2 regions of the Dorea sp. AM13-35 genome follow, and region 2 is predicted to be linked to the other one. Evidence: a T-box and tRNA genes for the amino acid it is inferred to sense, from the RefSeq annotation. Region 2 holds a T-box; the other holds one or more tRNA genes.

Region 1 (9,676 bases), on a different contig from region 2:
ACTTAATTCTTTCAGTGTCACGATCTCATGTAAGCTGTCTGCTCCGACCGTCACGTCTGCGATCTCTCTTGCAATCTCAGCACCATCACTGATCGCAATGCCAACATCTGCCGCTGACAGTGCCGGCGAATCATTGATTCCATCGCCAATCATGATGACTTTTCTTCCGGCTTTCTTCTCAGCTTCGATAAAGTTCGCCTTATCTTCCGGCAGTACTTCTGAGAAATACCGGTCAACACCAACTCTTGCAGCAATCGCTTTCGCTGTCCGGTCACTGTCTCCTGTCATCATAACAACCTTGGATAGTCCGACTTCTTTCAGTCTTGCAACCACTTCTCTCGCTTCCTCACGGATCGGATCTTCGATACAGATAACGGCCGCAAGCTCCTGCTCGATCGCCATATACAAATGAGAATATTCATCCGGCAGTGTAGCGAACTTCTCCTGCATTCCTTCCGGAATTTTGCAGTTCTCATCCTCAAATACGAAATGGTAACTTCCGATCACAACCTTCTTTTCCTCGATCTTGGAAGAGATTCCATGTGCAACAATATATTCTACTTTTGAATGTAATTCTTCGTGTACAAGATTCTGCTCTTTTGCAGCTTTTACAACTGCTTTTGCCATAGAATGTGGGAAATGTTCTTCCAGACATGCGGCAATACGCAGTAATTCTTTTGGCTCTCTGCCATCAAAAGAAACAACCTCAGCAACTGTCGGCTGTGCTTTTGTCAACGTTCCTGTCTTGTCAAATACGATCGTCTCAGCTTCTGCCATGGCTTCCAGATATTTTCCACCCTTGACCGTAATGCTGTGTTCACTCGCTTCACGGATTGCAGACAATACGGAAATCGGCATTGCAAGTTTCAATGCACATGAGAAGTCAACCATCAGAACAGCCAATGCTTTCGTCACATTTCTTGTGAGGAAATAGGTTGCAAATGTTCCCGCAAATGTATACGGCACAAGACGATCTGCAAGATGCTCTGCCTTGCTCTCCAGAGAAGATTTAAGTTTCTCAGATTCTTCGATCATTGTCACAATCTTCTCAAACTTGCTGGAACCATTCGTCTCTTTGACACGGACAGTCAGTTCGCCTTCTTCTACCACTGTACCGGCATAAACATAACGGTCTTCACATTTTCTCACCGGAACAGATTCGCCTGTCAGGGATGCCTGATTGACCATCGCCTCTCCGGCTGTCACAACACCATCAAACGGAATTACATTGCCGACATGCACACGAACTTCGTCCATCGGCTGGATCTTCGTTGCATTGACAAGAACTTCTTTTCCATCTGTTACCAGCCATACTTTACTGATATTCAGTGACATGCTTCTTGCCAGATCATCTACCGATTTCTTATGCGTCCACTCTTCCAGTACTTCACCAATACCGAGCAGGAACATGACAGAACTTGCTGTATTTATATCTCCACGTAACATGGAAATTGCAATTGCTGTTCCATCGAGAACCGGCACTTCAATCTTACCTTTTGCAAGTGTACGAACACCCTGCCAGATATATTTTACTGATTTCACAGTTGCAATCGCTGTACGGATTGGCAGCGGCATGAATAATTTATTGCCGAAATGCAGGACAACTTTGTTGACCAGCTTATCCCAGTACTCCTGATTTAACTCTCTGCCTGATTTTTCCAGATAGCTCTCAGGAACCGTCACTCTGTCATATCCAAATGCACGCAGATCATCGATCACTTGTGCTCTCGCACTTTCTTCATACTGAATCACCACGCCCTGTGTACGCACCTGTATCTTCACTGCATGGATATACTCTCTGCCTTCCAGATAATATTGCAACATATCTGCCTGTGAAAATGACATTCTCGTCTGGCACATCTGCACACGGATTCTGCCTTTAATATCATGCTTGATTAAAAACTTCATGATCTTACGCTTCTTCCTCTTTAACTTCTTCTGTCTCTTCTGCTGTTTCTTCAGCTACCTCTTCTGCATCTGCTACAGCTTCTGCCTTTGCGGCTCTGTCTTCGTTTACCTGCTGAGCCTCAGCGTAAATATCCTCTGCGTTCTCCTGTACTTTTGCTGCTGTCTTCATTACACATTCTTTTGCACGAAGCACTGCTGCTGTACATCCTGTGTATACTTTTTTTGCATCATCACTTGCAAGTACTTTAATTCCTGCTGTGCCAAACAAAACACCTGCTGCAAAAAGTCCACTTTTCTTCATATTAGATTTTGATAAAAATTTTAAACAATCCATCTTGTATCTTCCTCCTTGTTTTCTCTTATTTTTTTCTCCCCATTTCTTTGGGTTCACACAAGTATAATCCCTCATTTTCATAAAATCCACAGAAAAGTTCTTTATTGATATTTTTTCTCCATAGTAAGTTAGGACGGGCTTTCGTTAAAAAGCACCGTCCTGCTTGTATTATTTATGCCAATGCTGCTCCGAGGTCTTCGCAGGATTTTACTTCCGCGTCTCCAGGCCCCTCATTGCTCATTACGCTATCACACGCAAGCTCTGCTCCTGCAGCTTTGCAGTCTTCTTCCCAGTTGCGCATCCATTCGCCATCTCCCCAGCCATATGAACCGAAAAGTGCGATTTTCTTTCCGTCAAGTGCACCCTTGCAAGCTTCGAACATAGGCTCAAATTCGCTTTCTTCCAACACTTCTGCTCCCATTGCAGGGCATCCAAATGCGATTGCATCATATTCCGCTACCTTTGCTGCTGTGAAATCACTGCATCCTAAAAGTTCTGCCTCTGCTCCTGCTTTCTTTGCTCCATCTGCAACTGCATTTGCCATTGCCTCTGTATTGCCTGTTCCACTCCAATATACGACTGCTACTTTGCTCATATCCATTCTCCTTATCTTTTCTTAGTTTCACCTAACTTATTTGCTTTTTATCAGTTTTTAGTTAGTTCCAACTAATCGTTTCTATTAGTTAGTATAGACTAACTTCATAGGGAAGTCAATTCCTTTCCACGTTTGTTCCAGATGTATTTTTATCAATAAAACGTTGGATCAATTGCTCATCCTGCCGGAGACTTTTTACATAATGAGGAAATGTTCTTTCTTAATTATTAAAAAGACCATGCCTGCGCACAAATATGCAAGTCATGATCTTTTCATTATAAATATATGTTGGGGACAAACTCCCTATGAATTATTACGTACTTCGTACACCCACAATATCTCTACAAATCACTCTATGAGGTGAATTTTCCACCGATATCAAATCCATGATCCATCGGTCCGCTGCCGGCTCCCAGATCCAGCATTGCCGCAAGTGCTCCGGAAATATATTCTTTTGCACGCTCCACAGCTTCTTCAAGTCCATATCCTTTTGCCAGATTCGATGCAATCGCACTGGATAATGTACATCCTGTTCCGTGCGTGTTCGGATTATCAATTCTACGCCCATAAAACCAACGGCTCTTTCCTTCTGCGTACAACAGATCATTGGCATCATTTAACTGATGACCGCCTTTTAACAACACAGCGCAGTGATATTCTTCGCTGATTGCCTGCGCTGCGCGCTCCATGTCTTCTGCTGAATGAATAGATGCACCAAACAGGACTTCTGCTTCAGGAATATTCGGTGTCAGCACACTTGCCAGCGGAAATAATTCCGTCTTCAGTATCTGGATTGCTTCTTCGCTGATCAGTCTGGAACCGCTTGTGGACACCATCACCGGATCAACGACGATCCGTTCTGCTTTGTATTCTTTAAGTTTGAAAGCGATCATTTTTACAAGTTCAGCGGAAGCGACCATACCAATTTTAACCGCATCCGGGTAAATATCTGTAAATACCGCATCCAACTGCTGTCCTAAAAATTCCGGTGTCACTTCAAAAATTCCGGATACTCCTGTCGTATTCTGTGCTGTCAGCGCCGTGATCGCGCTCATGGCACAAACGCCATTTGCCTGCATCGTCTTGATATCTGCCTGAATCCCCGCACCGCCGCTGGAATCACTTCCCGCAATTGTGAGGGTTGTTTTTCTTTTCTTCGTATTCATCTACTTATCCTTTTCCAATCTATTCTAATTATTTTTCTTATCCATCGCATTTATCCTGAATCTCTTCCCACAGACAGGAGCGCAGTTAAAATTGCAGCTCTCCCACAGACAGAAGCGCAGTTAGAATTGCAGTTTCCCCGTAGCCTCCACAAGGTCACCCGCATAAAGATCCGCCAGTTCTTTTAACTCATCCTGTCCTTCTTCGCTGAAGCGGTCATACAGTCCGACTACCGGGAAGCCTGCCTGTTTTGCGGTTGTTGCCGCATGTAATGCGTCCTCAAATACCAATGTATGCTCCGGTGTGCTTCCAAGCTTATCAGCACATTGAAAATAAATATCCGGTTTGTCTTTTCCTGCTCCTGCATCCGTGCAAGTCCATATTTCCTTAAAGTATCCGGCAATCTCCAGTCGTTCAAACGCCGCTTCGATCTGCTCTTTATCGCTGGAAGTCGCCACGATCATCGGCACCTTTGCCTCTTTCATCTTCTCAAGGAGCTTACATACACCCTTTTTCAGCGGTGCCTCTTCTTTATAAAAGATCTCTACCTGTTTTAATACCGCTTCTCTTAATTCTGCTTCTGACTCTTCCAGATGGTATTCCCGCTTCACATAAGCCACGCCATCATCCAGGCTCATCGGAAATAATATCTTCCCAAGATCCGGCGCCGGTTCAATCCCGGCACTACGCAGATATCTGGCTCCGGCATCCTCCCAGATCGCCATCGAATCCAGCAAAGTACCGTCCACATCGAAGATCACACCGTCTATTTCTCTGTTTTTTAATTTCATTTCCTATTAAACCTTCTTATATCGAACTTCTTTATGCATAACTTCTCTTAATTTCTCAACATATTCTGAGTGCGTTCGCGCAGTTCTTTTGTTGCAGCTTCAATATCTTTCTGTCCGAAAATCGCACTGATCACTGCGATTCCACAAATACCGCTACCGGCAAGGTCTTTTACATTGTCTTTTGTAATTCCACCAATGGCAATAACCGGAATATCCACTGCTTCACAGATTGCTTTCAGCACATTATGATCCACTTCTACCGCATCTGCCTTAGAACCTGTCGGAAATACCGCACCAACGCCAAGGTAATCTGCGCCATGTTCCTGCGCACGGAGTGCCTGCTCAACCGTCTGCGCAGAAACACCGATGATCTTATCCGCTCCAAGTTTTGCACGCACATCTCCGGCTTCCATATCACTCTGTCCGACATGCACACCGTCTGCCTCAATTTCTGCCGCAATCTCTACATTATCATTGATCACAAACGGCACTTTATATTCTCTGCAAAGTTTCTGGATTTCCTTCGCCTCTTCTAAGAAATGCGCTGTATCCAGTTCTTTTTCACGCAGCTGGATAAATGTAGCTCCACCTTTCAGCGCTTTCTCCACCTGTTCATATAATGTTTCTTCTCCAAGCCAGTGACGGTCTGTCACCGCATATAAAAGTAAATCTTTCTTATCGCAGTTCATATTTTGCACCTTCTTCCAGTGTTTTTGCGTCCATATTGTAAATCGCATCAATAATACGGTTTCTGTATGTAGAATTGCCGTCTCCGTCCTGCATTCGTGAAAATCCGATCTCACCGGCAAGTCCCATCACACATACTGCTGCCGCTGCCGCCTCCAGCGTATGCTCCGGATTTGCGGTGATATATGCAGTCATCATTCCGGATAACTGGCAGCCAGTTCCTGTAATCTTACCCATTTCCGGGCGTCCATTACGAATCACATAGCAGGATTTTCCATCACTCACCAGATCAATCGCCCCTGTAATCGCAACAACACAGTTTGCTTTCTCTGCAAATGCCTTTGCAAATGCAACTGCTTCATCCAGATTCTCTTCTGTCACTGCATCTGCAACATCAGCATCTACGCCTTTTGTTGTACCACTGCCGGATGCCAGGGTCTTGATCTCGGAAATATTTCCACGGATCACGGAAAACGGAATTTCTTCCATCAGAGAAACGGCTGTGTTCGTGCGCAGTGCACTTGCTCCCGCTCCTACCGGATCCAGCAGAATTGCATGTCCCAGTTCTGCCGCTTTCTTTCCAGCCAGCTTCATGCCTTCGATACTTCTTATATTTAATGTACCGATATTGATATTCAATCCTCCACAGATGGAAGTAATATCTTCCACATCCTGCGGCTCGTCAGACATGATCGGACTTCCGCCACATGCCAGCAATACATTTGCCACATCATTTACGGTTACATAATTTGTGATATTGTGAACCAGAGGGGTTGTCTCTCTGACTTTATTTAACATTTCTCCAAGCATAATTCTCCTCCTGATGTTTGAATATACTATTCTATACTTTCGTATACTATCTAGTACAGTTCTCTGTAAACTGCCTCCATCTGCTCAATGGTAGGCTTCACATAGCTCTGATTTAAAAGTCTCTGCTGACTTGCGTCTACACTTACGGCAAATGAATGGATTTCTTCTTCCTTCATGCCATATTCTCTTAATTTTTTACGACTGATAATCTGGTCTAACAATTCCTGCAGTTTTTCATAGACAACCGCTTCATCACATTCCATCATTTTTGCGAGAAATGCATTCAGACGAATGATTTTGCCGGTCGGATTCATTTTCTGATAAGCAGCAAATACGGCAGTCAGGAACTGATAATTTGCCTCTCCGTGTGCGACATGATACATTCCGCTCAGCGGATAGGACATGGCATGCACCATTCCGGTTCCGGCATTGCCAAATGCAACACCTGCCAGATTACTTGCCACAAGAAAATCTTCCAGCAGCTCCATCCTGTATTCTTTTCCATGAGCGATAATCTTACGGAATCCATGCACGATCATCTCCATTGCTTTCTCGCTGAACATCTCCGTGTAGAGATTCGCTTTTGGTGATACAAAAGATTCAATCGCATGGATAAATGCATCGATCGCGCTGGTTGCGAAGAACTCATATGGAAGCTCACGCAAAAGTTCCGGGATCAGCACTGCCTCATCTGCATAAATCTCGTCTACGGCGAGTCCTAATTTGCTGTGGATCGAAGTAATCTCTGTAATGGAGACATTGGACACTTCCGATCCTGCGCCACAGGTTGTCGGCACTGCAAGAAGTGTGCGCACTTTGCGAAGCGGTACTTCTTTCCGATAATAGCTCTCTGCTTTCGCTTCCCCGTCCAGTACAAGAATCTTCGCCATATCAATGACAGCTCCACCGCCGATAGCAATGATTCTCTTATAATCTCCCTGACGGAAATCCTCAAGCAGTGCATCGATCATTACATCTGTCGGCTCACCGCTGCCATATTTGCTCTTGTATTCTACATGTGCTTTCAGATTCAGCGGTGCAAAACAGGTCTCGTAAATCCGTTTTGTCGCGAGAATGAAATCATCCGCTCCGATGTTGTATGCTTCCACGAAGCTTTTCACATCATCATATTTCTCGATCACTGATTTCTGCTGAAATAATTTCATGACTGTTGTCCTCCTGTTGTTTTTCTTCTTTTTAAGCTTATTCTTAGCCTTCCTCCGTAAGCTCCAACTTGCACAAAAAAATCCTCCTGTATCTTCGACTGAAGACGAAGGAGGGTTCTGTAATATCTAATACATCCCTACGATGGCATTATCCATATCAGGTTCCGGGTCGAAGTTTCTAAACTTCCTCTCAGCCTATACATAAGCTCCCCTTGTCATCACTCTTTTACTCGTTAATTCATCTACTGTAACTATACTGGATAGTTACAGTCTTAACACAGTTAATGATACTCGCCCCACCAACAGATGTCAAGAAATTGCAATTATAAATCATGCAAGTATGACGCATTTTTCCCATCACCATAAGCTACAGAACTTGCCACCGGCAACTTTCTCCAGATGCCATAGCAAAAAAAAATCTCAAAGCAATAAGCTTTGAGATTCATCTTAATCGGAGTGACAGGATTTGAACCTGCGACCTCTACGTCCCGAACGTAGCGCTCTACCAAGCTGAGCCACACTCCGGCATGTCAACCGAATGTTTCAAACATTCAAAACACTCGGCGCCCCTGCCAAGGAACTACGGATAGAGGACTCGAACCTCTACTAACAGAGTCAGAGTCTGCTGTGCTGCCATTACACCAATCCGCATTACGTAGTTCTCTGTTGCGTTCGTTGTTTATCTTTTGTATTTCATCAGCGAACAAATATTATTATATCAGCAAATCCAAAAATTGCAACCCCTTTTTTTAATTTTTTTCAACTTTTTTGTATTTTCTTGTCGAGCGTCTTTGAAAATGCCCATTTTACACGGGTTTGCGATGGTTTGCAAATTTACAATTTTTTCGTTTCTATATTATTATACCGTTGATGTAATTGTATTTTCTCATAAAACGCTCCAACATTACAATAACTTCATAAAATCAAGAAAGACTGTTATAGCATGCACACATGCTATAACAGTCTTTCTTATTTCTGATAATTCTTACTTCAAGTCCTCAAACAGTTTCTCAGCGTATACGCCGTCTTCGATCAGTTTGGCAAAAGACTTTACAACATAGTCTTTGTCTTCTTTGTATGTTACACCAAACCATTTGTCATGAGAGTCAAGCACTTTTACAGATACTTTGTCAGCCTGTAATAGTTCATCAATATAAATCGGCAAAAGATATTCTGCTTTCAGGATGTCTTTGTCTCCCATTGTCTCAAAAAACTCTTTGAATCCATCTTCCAGCACACCAATAAACTCCGGTGTCAGTCCCCACATATTCATAGATACATAAGATTCCGGATCGATGGCTCTTAATCCGTCTTCTGTATCGGCTGCTGTACCGTCTGCTGTCTTCACAATGTTATGTGTCTCATGAACTGCTGTCAGATAGCCTTTCTCATTCAGTTCACACACACCTCTGGTAACAGATCCATTCTCGCTTAATGTGTTCTTCAGGATAAAACCTGCCATGCAGAATGCATTCGCCTTCTCCGGTGTGTAATCTACGAGGAAATCATGAAGCTTAGTAAATGCTTCCTTTCCATAGTAATCATCTGCGTTGATAACTGCAAATGGCTCTTTTAAAACATCTTTGCACGCAAGAACTGCCTGTCCGGTTCCCCACGGCTTCGTACGTCCGGCCGGAAGTTCGATTCCTTCCGGAAGTGCATCCAGCTCCTGGTATGCATATGCAATCTCTACATCCAGATCCGCACAGATCTTCTCAATACGATCTCCGATTGCTTCCTTAAATGCTTCCTTAATGTCCTTACGGATAATAAAGACAATCTTATTAAATCCTGCTTCGATTGCATCATGAATGGAATAATCCATGATGATCTCACCATGCAGTCCGACCGGTGCCAGCTGTTTAATTCCGCCGCCAAAACGGGATCCGATTCCGGCAGCCATAATAACTAATGTCGTTTTCATTTGTACCTCTCCTTGTTCCAGCATCTCTCAAGCCCGCCATCGGCATTTTCCTTCAGATGCTATGTTGCTCAATATTGCGATAATATTATAGCATTTTCATCACAATATTGAGCACCTTTTTTATTAATATTCTTTTAATATTTTCTAAACGACCGCCTTTTGTAGGAAGATTACTCTACTGTAACACTCTTTGCAAGGTTTCTCGGCTTATCTACGTCCAGACCTCTTGCAACGCTGACATAATAACCAAGGAGCTGTAACGGGATGACTGCCAGTGATGTTGCAAATAACGGATCT
Region 2 (9,676 bases):
TAAATTCCACTCAGACTTTAAAAGTTGTGACTTTTATTGAATTTCTACATTGTAATTTGTTGTGCATATGCAAAATATAGAGTAGAGCCTTGATAGAATGATTTATTTTGTGTTAAGTGTTTTACATATGTGAATTTAGAGCTTGCAAGGTTAAATTCTATTTATGCAGGAGTAAGATCCATCATGGAGATTAAGAGTGGAGTTTAAATTTTCAATTTAGGAGCGAAAAATAATCATGCTTGTTGCTTGACAAAAGAAAAACCATAGATTAAAATTATGAACAATTCCATAAATAATATGGCGATGAAGAGAATTAGTACATGGTAGCGGGCAGCAGAGAGGACATCATAATGGTGAAAGATGTCTGGCAGGAGCACTGTGGAACCGGTCTTGGAGCCACTGTATGAAAATACAGCGTTTCCGTCAGCGTTAATGATGAATGAAGAGAACTGCAAAAGGGTTGCAGTTAACTAGGGTGGTACCGCCGAGCTTTTCGGTCCCTTTTTAGGGAGCTGAAAGGTCCGGCGTTTTTTATTATGGCGACGAGGAAAATGTACCATGCTTGCATGATCACATTTGACGATCGCTAATCAGCGGATAAAACTTGAAAAGCGTGTTTTATGCTATCGCTATCATTATTGTCCTGACCACCGGAAAAAATTGTCAGTGGCAGGTTCTGTAGATGTTTTATTAAGATGATGTTGAAATCAAAACCTTTCACCATGTTTTTCGCTTATAGGCTTACAACGTAGTGAGTACCAGATGATTTTATTTATGAGCAGATTCGCAAACGATCTATGTTCCACATCAGGGCTTGCTAAATGAGTGTTATAGTTGTTCCGTAATGCGGCTGATGCAAGACATGTGTCAAAGCATATTATATTTTTTTCTGGCACTGTAAAAATGTTGGATTTATATTTGTAGCTTTATAAAAGGAGCTCCCAGAATAAAGTAGAAAAGGAGAAAGAAAGATGGCAAAAGAAAAATTAGTAAAAAATATCACATCTCGTGACGAAGATTTCGCACAGTGGTACACAGACGTTGTACGTGAAGCAAATCTTTGTGATTATTCCAGCGTAAAAGGATGCATGAACTACTTACCGAATGGTTATGCGATCTGGGAACTGATTCAGTCAGATCTGGACAGACGTTTTAAAGAAACAGGTGTAGAGAATGTATACCTGCCGGTTCTGATTCCGGAAGAACTTCTTGAGAAAGAAGCAGATCACGTAGAAGGATTTGCACCGGAAGTTGCATGGGTAACACATGGTGGAATGGAGAGATTACAGGAAAGATTATGTATTCGTCCGACATCCGAGACTTTATTCTGTGACCTGTGGGCAAAAACAGTAAAATCATACAGAGATCTTCCGAAGGTATGGAACCAGTGGAACTCCGTACTGCGCTGGGAGAAGACAACAAGACCGTTCTTACGTTCCAGAGAATTCTTGTGGCAGGAAGGCCATACACTTCATGCAACATACGAAGAAGCTGAAGAAAGAACAATTCAGATGTGGGAAGTTTATAAGGATTGCTATAAAGAGACAATGGCTATTCCATTTGTAGCAGGAAGAAAGGCAGAACACGAGAAATTCGCAGGAGCAGAAGACACATATACGATTGAAGCATTGATGCATGACGGAAAAGCACTTCAGTCTGCGACAAGTCATTTCTTCGGAAGTGGATTCCCGGATGCATTTGATATTAAATATGTAGATAAAAATAACGAATTACACAGTGCTTATGAGACATCATGGGGATGGTCTACAAGAAGTATCGGAGCACTTATTATGGTTCACGGTGATGACGACGGACTTGTATTACCACCGCATGTTGCACCGGTAGAATGTAGAGTTATTCCGATCGCACAGCACAAAGAAGGCGTTCTGGACAGATCATATGCACTGTTTGATGAGCTGAAAAAAGCAGGATACAGAGTGAAGATTGATGATTCCGACAAGAGCCCGGGATGGAAATTCTCTGAGCAGGAGATCCTCGGAATCCCGACACGTATCGAGATTGGACCAAAAGATATCGAGAAGAATCAGGTTGTGGTTGTACGTCGTGACAATCGTGAGAAGATCGTTGTATCTCTGGATGAGATTGCTGTAAAACTGCGTGAAATCCTTGAACAGGAACAGCAGGATATGTACAACCGCGCAGAAGAGTTCCTGAACAGCCACATCGATACAGCAACAACAATGGACGAAATGGTAGAGAAGTTCAAAGCAAATCGTGGATTTGTTAAAGCCTGCTGGTGCGGAGATCCAGAATGTGAAGGCGAAGTAAAATATCTGACAGGCGGAGCAGCAACCAGATGTCTGATTGAAGATGAAGAATTTATTTCCGACAAATGTATCTATTGTGGAAAACCTGCAAAACAGATGGCATATTGGGGAAAATCTTATTAAAATATAATTGGGGACGGGGATTTTCTAGAAAATCCCCGTCCCCAATTGAAAAAGACCTGTCCCTTTTTAGGAAAGGAGACAGGAATGCCTCGTAAATCAAGGAAGAAAAGTATATCAGATATTTATCATGTAACTAATCGAGGAGTCAATCATTTATCTATATTTGCACAAAACCGAGAAAAAGGACGAATGTTAAATTTGATTCGGGAGAATTGTGACAAATATCATGTGGGCATATATTCTTATTGCATCATGCCCAATCATTTTCACCTTTTAATAAAAGCAAGTTTATCAGATTTATCAGCATTTATGGCTGTTATATCATCAAAATATGCATCATATTATAATTATAAACATAAAAGATCAGGAGTTGTTTTTCAAAATCGTTTTCAAAGCCAGTGCATAGAAGATGCCAATTATTTTTGGAACTGTTTGCGCTATATTCATTTGAATCCCGTAAAGGCAAAATTATGTAAAGATCCAAGATCATATAAATATGGAAGCATGAATGAATTATGTAAAATAAGAAAAAAAGAGATCTTGGATGAAAATGTATATAAAAAAATCAAGGAATTTTTTGGAACAGCAGAGCAGTTCTGGGCATTTCATAATTTGCCGGATAGTAGTAACAAGCTATTATTTATTGATATAAAGGAAGAAGAATTTGATCAAATGAAAGAGATTGCTGTAGAGATATTAAAAAGTATGTCACAGCAATATAAAGAATCTATGAAGGAAATATTAGAATACTCAGCAATGAGAAACGAATTTGATCGAAAAATAAAAACGGCTCTTAATATTTCACAATGTATGGTGGAAAACATAAGAAAACAAGTGTTAGAAGAAATATATTAGATAATTAGGGACAGGTCTTTTTGAATTGGGGACGGGGATTTTCTGGAAAAACCCCGTCCCCAATTCAAAAATGTGGTATGATAAAATGGAATGTGGATAAGTGGAGGTAAAAATGTGGAATATTTAGAATTACAATTACCAGAGAATGTGCAGAAGATTATCACTACATTGCAGATGTATGGTTATGAAGCGTATGCAGTTGGTGGGTGTGTAAGAGATTCACTTTTAAATAGAACGCCGGGTGACTGGGACATCACAACATCTGCGATGCCCGGAGAGACAAAATCTTTATTTGATAAAACATTTGACACAGGGATTGAACACGGTACAGTGACGGTTGTATTTGGCAGAGAGGGATATGAAGTTACAACGTACCGGATTGACGGGGAATATACCGACAGCAGACATCCGAGGGAAGTGACGTTTACAAGAAGCCTGAAAGAGGATTTGCTGCGCAGAGATTTTACAATCAATGCAATGGCATACAATGATAAAGACGGACTGATTGATATTTTCGGAGGAAAAGAGGATCTGCAAAGGAAATGTATCCGGTGTGTGGGAAATGCCAAAGAACGTTTCAGCGAAGATGCACTCAGAATCTTGCGAGGTGTGCGTTTTGCTGCACAGCTGGGATTTGATATTTCAGAAGATACAAAAGAAGGTATGCGTGAGCTGGCACCAACACTTAGAAATATCAGTGCGGAACGGATACAGGTGGAGCTTGTGAAGATGCTCACTTCCGACCGACCGGAGTTACTTAAAATGGCATGGGAATTGAAAATTACACAGATATTTCTGCCAGAATTTGATCGTATGATGGAAACGATACAGGAGACACCGCACCATATGTATAACGTGGGTGAACATACACTGCATGCGATGAAAAATGTACGTGCAGATAAGATACTGCGTTTGACTATGCTTTTACACGACACAGGAAAACCAGCTCTAAAAACGATGGATGCAAATGGAGTTGCACATTTTAAAAAACATGCGGCAGAGAGTGAGAAAATTGCCGGACGTGTATTAAAGCGCCTGAAATTCGATAATGATACATTGCGTAAAGTGACAAAACTTGTAAAATATCACGATTACCGCATGGAAGCAACGGAAAAAAATGTGCGGCGCGCGATGAATATTATAGGTGAAGAATTATTTCCATATTATATGGAAGTAAGGCGTGCGGATGTACTTGCGCAGAGCCTGTACAAAAGAGAAGAAAAAATACAGAATCTGGACGAAATAGAAGAGTTATACCGGAAAATTGTCGCACTTGGGCAGTGTGTATCTTTGAAAACACTGGCAGTAAACGGAAGTGATTTGATTGCAGCAGGAATGAAGCCGGGTAAAAAAATCGGAGAAAAATTAGAAGAATTGCTGGAACTTGTAATTGACGATCCGGATATGAATACAAAAGAAAAGTTATTCCAATATTTGGGATAACTAAGTGTATAAATGTGTGAATAAGTAAGTGGATAAAGTAACCAAAAGGGGACGGGGATTTTCTAGAAAATCCCCGTCCCCTTTTGGTATATTCACGCCTGCTTTTACATACATTTAGAAAGAATATGATATGTAAAGTGCAGGGGATAGATATGCAGGAGTTAGAACAAAATGTGTTAGAACAATATAATATGGAGATAAGCAGCACCCGCAAGATCAGGGGTGCTGTTTTATGCGATACAAATCGGGGATGGTTTCTGCTTAAAGAAGTGTCGCTGACCGCAAACCGGATTCCTGCACTCTGTGAATTATATGAATATCTGAGAACTGAAGGATACACTCATTTGGATCATATAGAAATGAACAGGGAAGGCGGGCATATTACAGAAATGGAAAATGGGGAGAAATATATATTGAAGCGCTGGTGTGATGGAAAAGAATGCGAAATACGCCGATCAGAAGAACTGGTGGAGGCGTCGGCAGAGCTTGCAAAGCTTCATCTCCTTCTTCAGCATCCCATGGAAAATAAATGCGGACAGGCGGAACATCTGGTGAAAATATATGAAAAGCATGACAGAGAACTGAAAAAAGTGCGCCGTTTTATCAGAAAGGTGCCTTTGAAAGGAGAGTTTGAATGTGCATTCCTGAAAGCTTTCGACAGTATGTATGAATGGGCGCAGGCGGCAACGGAAAGGCTTGGCAATTCAGACTATGAGAAACTTAGAAATGACTGCTTTCTCACGGGCAAGATGATTCATGGGGAATACAATTATCATAATATACTGATGTGCCGGGATATGCGCAGCAGCAAGGTCGCTGCGATCACTAATTTCGAAAAGTTTCATCAGGATGTGCAGGTGGAAGATCTGTATTATTTTCTCAGAAAAACAATGGAGAAAAATGGATGGAAAGAACGTTTTGCAGATGCAGTGTTAAATGCGTATTCAGCGATCCGTCCAATTAGTTCGGATGAAATGGATTATCTGCGCATCCGGCTTATGTATCCGGAAAAATTCTGGAAAGTTGCGAGTGTGTACTATCATTCAAATAAGGCGTGGATGTCTGTAAAAAATGTCGAGAAATTGCAGACGGCAGTGATGCAGATGAAACAGAAAAAGAAGTTTTTAAAAGCTGTTTTTAATGAACCAGTACAGGGGCTTTAAAAGAGACTTTCAGAAAACTGCAAAAAAGTGTGAAAATGCCGGAAAATGGGCATTTTCTGGATGAAATTCCTTGACAAACAATAAGAAAACAGGTATAACAGTAACTAAAGGCGGTTGGCGCGGGGACGTGAAAACCGATGACAGAATAGAATAAATAAGGGATTCTATAGTTAAACAAGAGGAGGAAAATTATCCATGAACAAAACAGAATTAGTAGCAGCAATCGCTGACGCAGCAGAATTATCTAAAAAAGATTCCGAGAAAGCTTTAAAAGCATTTGTTGATGTTGTTACAGAAGAGCTGAAAAAAGAGCATAAAATCCAGTTAGTTGGTTTTGGTACATTTGAAGTAAGCAAGAGAGCTGCAAGAGAGGGTAGAAATCCTCAGACAGGTAAGACAATGAAGATTGAGGCTTGCAAAGCTCCAAAATTCAAAGCTGGTAAGGCTTTAAAAGATGCTGTTAATGCATAATCAGTAATAGTAGTGGATTATAACGGAGTGTCTTGCGCTGTGGCGTCAGGCACTCCTTTTGTTGTTAGGGCAAAGTCCTGTTTTACATTGTGGAGTTTTTCGTTGATCCGAAAAACGGAACTTTGGAAAACAAATAAACCACCGGCTAAGCCGGTGGTCGTGATTTATGGCGATGAGGAAATGCAGGCTGCCTATAAAACAACACCTTTCAGACTATCTACAGGTTGGGTGAAAGCACTTTAACATTATGAAGAAAACCTTCAATAATGTAATGAAATATTCGTCAATTGTATTATTAATTAAAAGAGATTGTACAAGAAGAACAATAATAATTTATCACATACAAAATGAAATTACAGATATCATATTTTTTTCAGCTAAATATAGAAAAAAGTGGTGTGCAGAAATCTTAAACAAAATAGATAAGTTGCAGGCAGCAGAGTGTGAAGGTATATAGAAAATTTATTTCCTGAGAAAAATTTCGAGGAGAAGAAAAACATGAGATTAGACAAATTTTTAAAAGTATCCCGCCTGATCAAGCGCAGAACCGTGGCGAATGAAGCATGTGATGCGGGACGTGTGCTTGTCAACGGGAATGTTGCGAAAGCATCCGTGAAAGTTAAAGTCGGAGATATTATCGAGATCCAGTTCGGTACGAAGACAGTTAAAGTCGAAGTCCTGGCAATTCAGGAGACAACGAAGAAAGAAGAAGCAAAAGAATTGTTTAAATATTTATAAAATGTCATATTTTATCCTGATCTTTCATAAAATTATTTTAGTCGGAGGAGACGCTTGCTTCTATGAATAAATGGCGGGCAATAAATATGGCCTGGAGGAAATGCCAATTTCGGTTAAGATAAATGCTCCGCAGGAATGTGCAGCAATTTTCTTAGGTGAATGTTAGCAGTGTTTATCAGAAGCGTATGCAACTCCTGCGTGTCCGGCTCGATTAAGAAAGGTTGGGATACAGATGGAAGAAAGAACAACGGTATCGAAAAATCATAAACTGGTTGTAAATAACCGGAAGACAAGTCTGGTGACAGGTGTGCTGGATGTGTTGTCTTTTGATCTGAATGAAGTGTTTCTGGAGACGGAACAGGGAATGCTTATGGTCAAGGGGAGCGATCTGCATGTGAACCGGCTGAATCTGGAAAAAGGCGAGGTGGATCTGTCCGGGACGATAGACAGCATCGCTTATTCGGATGTACAGTCGGCGGTCAGCAGAGGCGAGAATATTTTTGCAAAATTGTTCCGGTAACGCATGCCACAGATTCGGGAAGAAGTCGTGATTTTTCTTGCTGCACTGCTTACTGGGATGATCGTGCGGTTGGTTTATATCGGACTGAATGTGTTCCGTCAAATTGTCAGACATAATCTTCGCATTATGGAGAGTGAAGACCTAATTTTCTGGATTGGATCTGCATTTTATATCTTTGTGCAGAATTACCACACAAATAATGGTAGTATGAGATGGTATTGCATACTAGGTGTGGTAGGAGGCGCGATTCTTATATCAATCCTGTATACTCATCTAAAAAAAGTGCAAAAAAAAATCTACACACGCAAGAAAAATAAATGCCCTTAAAAACTTGCGAAATGTCCGAAAAACATTTATCATATATAAGTAATTAAGGGAAAAGCCTGGGTGGGACCGGGCAAAAGGGTGAGTATATAATTATGAATGCAAAGAGACAAAAGAGACGCGTGAGCTTTGGGCAGAGAAGGCGTGTCAGAACACACAAGAGAAGCATGATTGCAATTGGAACTGTGCTGGTGCTGATGATCATTACACTGACCGTAAGTGGAATGTCACTTAAGGCAAAGGAACAGCAGAGTATTGCAAGAGAAACAAAGTTAGAAGAACAGATCAAACAGGAGAAAGCACGGACTGCACAGATCGAAGATATGGAGAAGTATGCAGATACTGATGCATATGTAGAAGAGATTGCACGTGAGAAGTTACATCTCGTACATAAGAATGAGATCATATTTAAAGCAAAATAAAAGATACAGATGATAAGCTTTGGGAGAATTCCCAAAGCTTTTTCAGTTATGGCGACGAGGCAAATGCGCCATGCTTGCATGGTAGCATTTACCGACCGCTAATCAGCGAATAAAACTTGCAGCGCGTGTTTTATCGCTGATTTATTGCTGGCATTACAATTATAAAAGGGGAGATAAGGGTGGAAGAATTAAAAGAAAAAGGAGCATTTTCCAATCCGTATGTGATGCAGATGGACAAATTTGCAGATTCGCTGGTTCATTTATCCAGAACATTCTTTACACTGGAAGGGTATAAGGGAACATTTTCAAGAGAGGAACTGGAAACAATGTTTTCCAGAGTGACGGAGCAGGTATGCGAAAATTGTGAGAACCGGGAAGAATGTCTGGGCGAGAAAAAGATCCAGACATATCAGCGTATGTACGACATCCTGTGTGCAGTGGAGAAATACGGTGCGGAAATCAATATTGAATTAAAAAGAAAACTTCAGAAACAGTGCGTGATGGCACCTCGTTTTCTGCGGGAGACATTGGAAGCATTTGAAAATGCAAAACAGCAGCTCATATGGAACAATCGGATGGTGCAGAACCGGGAAGGCTATGCAGGACAGCTGCAGAGCTTTGCGAAAATGATCCAGTATACGACAAGAGAACTGGAGGCAAGTATTTTTGAGGATCGGCATCTGGAAAAGAAATTAAAAAATTACTTGAAAAAACAGAACATTAAAATGATGTCGGCAGTATTCTATATTACCCCGCAGGGAAAATATGAAGTACATTTAAGTGTAAAAGCGCCGAAGGGGCAGTGTATTGCGACAAAAGAGCTTGCACACGAAGTGGGGAAATGTCTGGGACACCCGATGATTCCGGGGCAGAATGAGCGCCCGATTCTCGGAAATGAATATGCGTCCATCGCCTGTGTGGAAGGGGCAAAATACCAGACGATACAGGGAGTTGCCAGAATCGGCAAAGAAGGCGAGAGTATTTCAGGAGATACATTTTTGATGACAGATCTTCCGGGTGGTAAGAAAGGTATTGCCCTGTCAGATGGCATGGGTTCCGGGGAAGAAGCATTCCGGGACAGTACAATGGTTGTGGAAATGTTGGAAGAACTTCTGGAGGCAGGATTCCCGGTCAATACAGCAATCCAGATGATGAACACGGCGCTTGTAATCGGAAGAGAAGAGGTGCGTTTTTCCACGGTGGATGTCAGTTTGTTTGATCTGTATGATGGAACATGCGAAATTGTAAAAGCAGGCGCGTCAACGACATTTATCAAGAGAAAGAACAAAGTGGAAATGATTCGCTCTACATCCCTGCCAATCGGAGTCC

What was found. The T-box of region 2 lies ahead of proS (proline--tRNA ligase). A T-box ahead of a tRNA ligase gene usually reads a tRNA of that ligase, here a tRNA-Pro.
Region 1: it encodes a tRNA-Pro, which carries the amino acid that the T-box ahead of proS (proline--tRNA ligase) is inferred to sense. The anticodon was not compared.

The regions. Positions count from the first base shown of each region.
Region 1 covers NZ_QUCZ01000004.1:12,648-22,323, reverse strand. The annotation lists gene DW152_RS05840 (heavy metal translocating P-type ATPase) at 1-1,908, opposite strand, end outside; gene DW152_RS05835 (DUF6110 family protein) at 1,913-2,242, opposite strand; gene DW152_RS05830 (flavodoxin) at 2,415-2,837, opposite strand; gene thiD (bifunctional hydroxymethylpyrimidine kinase/phosphomethylpyrimidine kinase) at 3,191-4,003, opposite strand; gene DW152_RS05820 (HAD family hydrolase) at 4,124-4,792, opposite strand; gene thiE (thiamine phosphate synthase) at 4,840-5,481, opposite strand; gene thiM (hydroxyethylthiazole kinase) at 5,468-6,289, opposite strand; gene DW152_RS05805 (4-hydroxybutyrate dehydrogenase) at 6,340-7,455, opposite strand; TPP riboswitch at 7,573-7,678, opposite strand; tRNA gene DW152_RS05800 (tRNA-Pro) at 7,907-7,980, opposite strand; tRNA gene DW152_RS05795 (tRNA-Gln) at 8,036-8,106, opposite strand; gene DW152_RS05790 (nucleotidyltransferase family protein) at 8,441-9,379, opposite strand; gene glmS (glutamine--fructose-6-phosphate transaminase (isomerizing)) at 9,550-9,676, opposite strand, start outside.
Region 2 covers NZ_QUCZ01000005.1:184,190-193,865, forward strand. The annotation lists T-box leader at 295-505, shown strand; gene proS (proline--tRNA ligase) at 972-2,411, shown strand; gene DW152_RS07530 (REP-associated tyrosine transposase) at 2,496-3,266, shown strand; gene DW152_RS07535 (CCA tRNA nucleotidyltransferase) at 3,381-4,709, shown strand; gene DW152_RS07540 (MarR family transcriptional regulator) at 4,862-5,872, shown strand; gene DW152_RS07545 (HU family DNA-binding protein) at 6,068-6,343, shown strand; gene DW152_RS07550 (RNA-binding S4 domain-containing protein) at 6,842-7,081, shown strand; gene yabP (sporulation protein YabP) at 7,314-7,601, shown strand; gene yabQ (spore cortex biosynthesis protein YabQ) at 7,605-7,928, shown strand; gene DW152_RS07565 (FtsB family cell division protein) at 8,021-8,347, shown strand; gene DW152_RS07570 (SpoIIE family protein phosphatase) at 8,527-9,676, shown strand, end outside.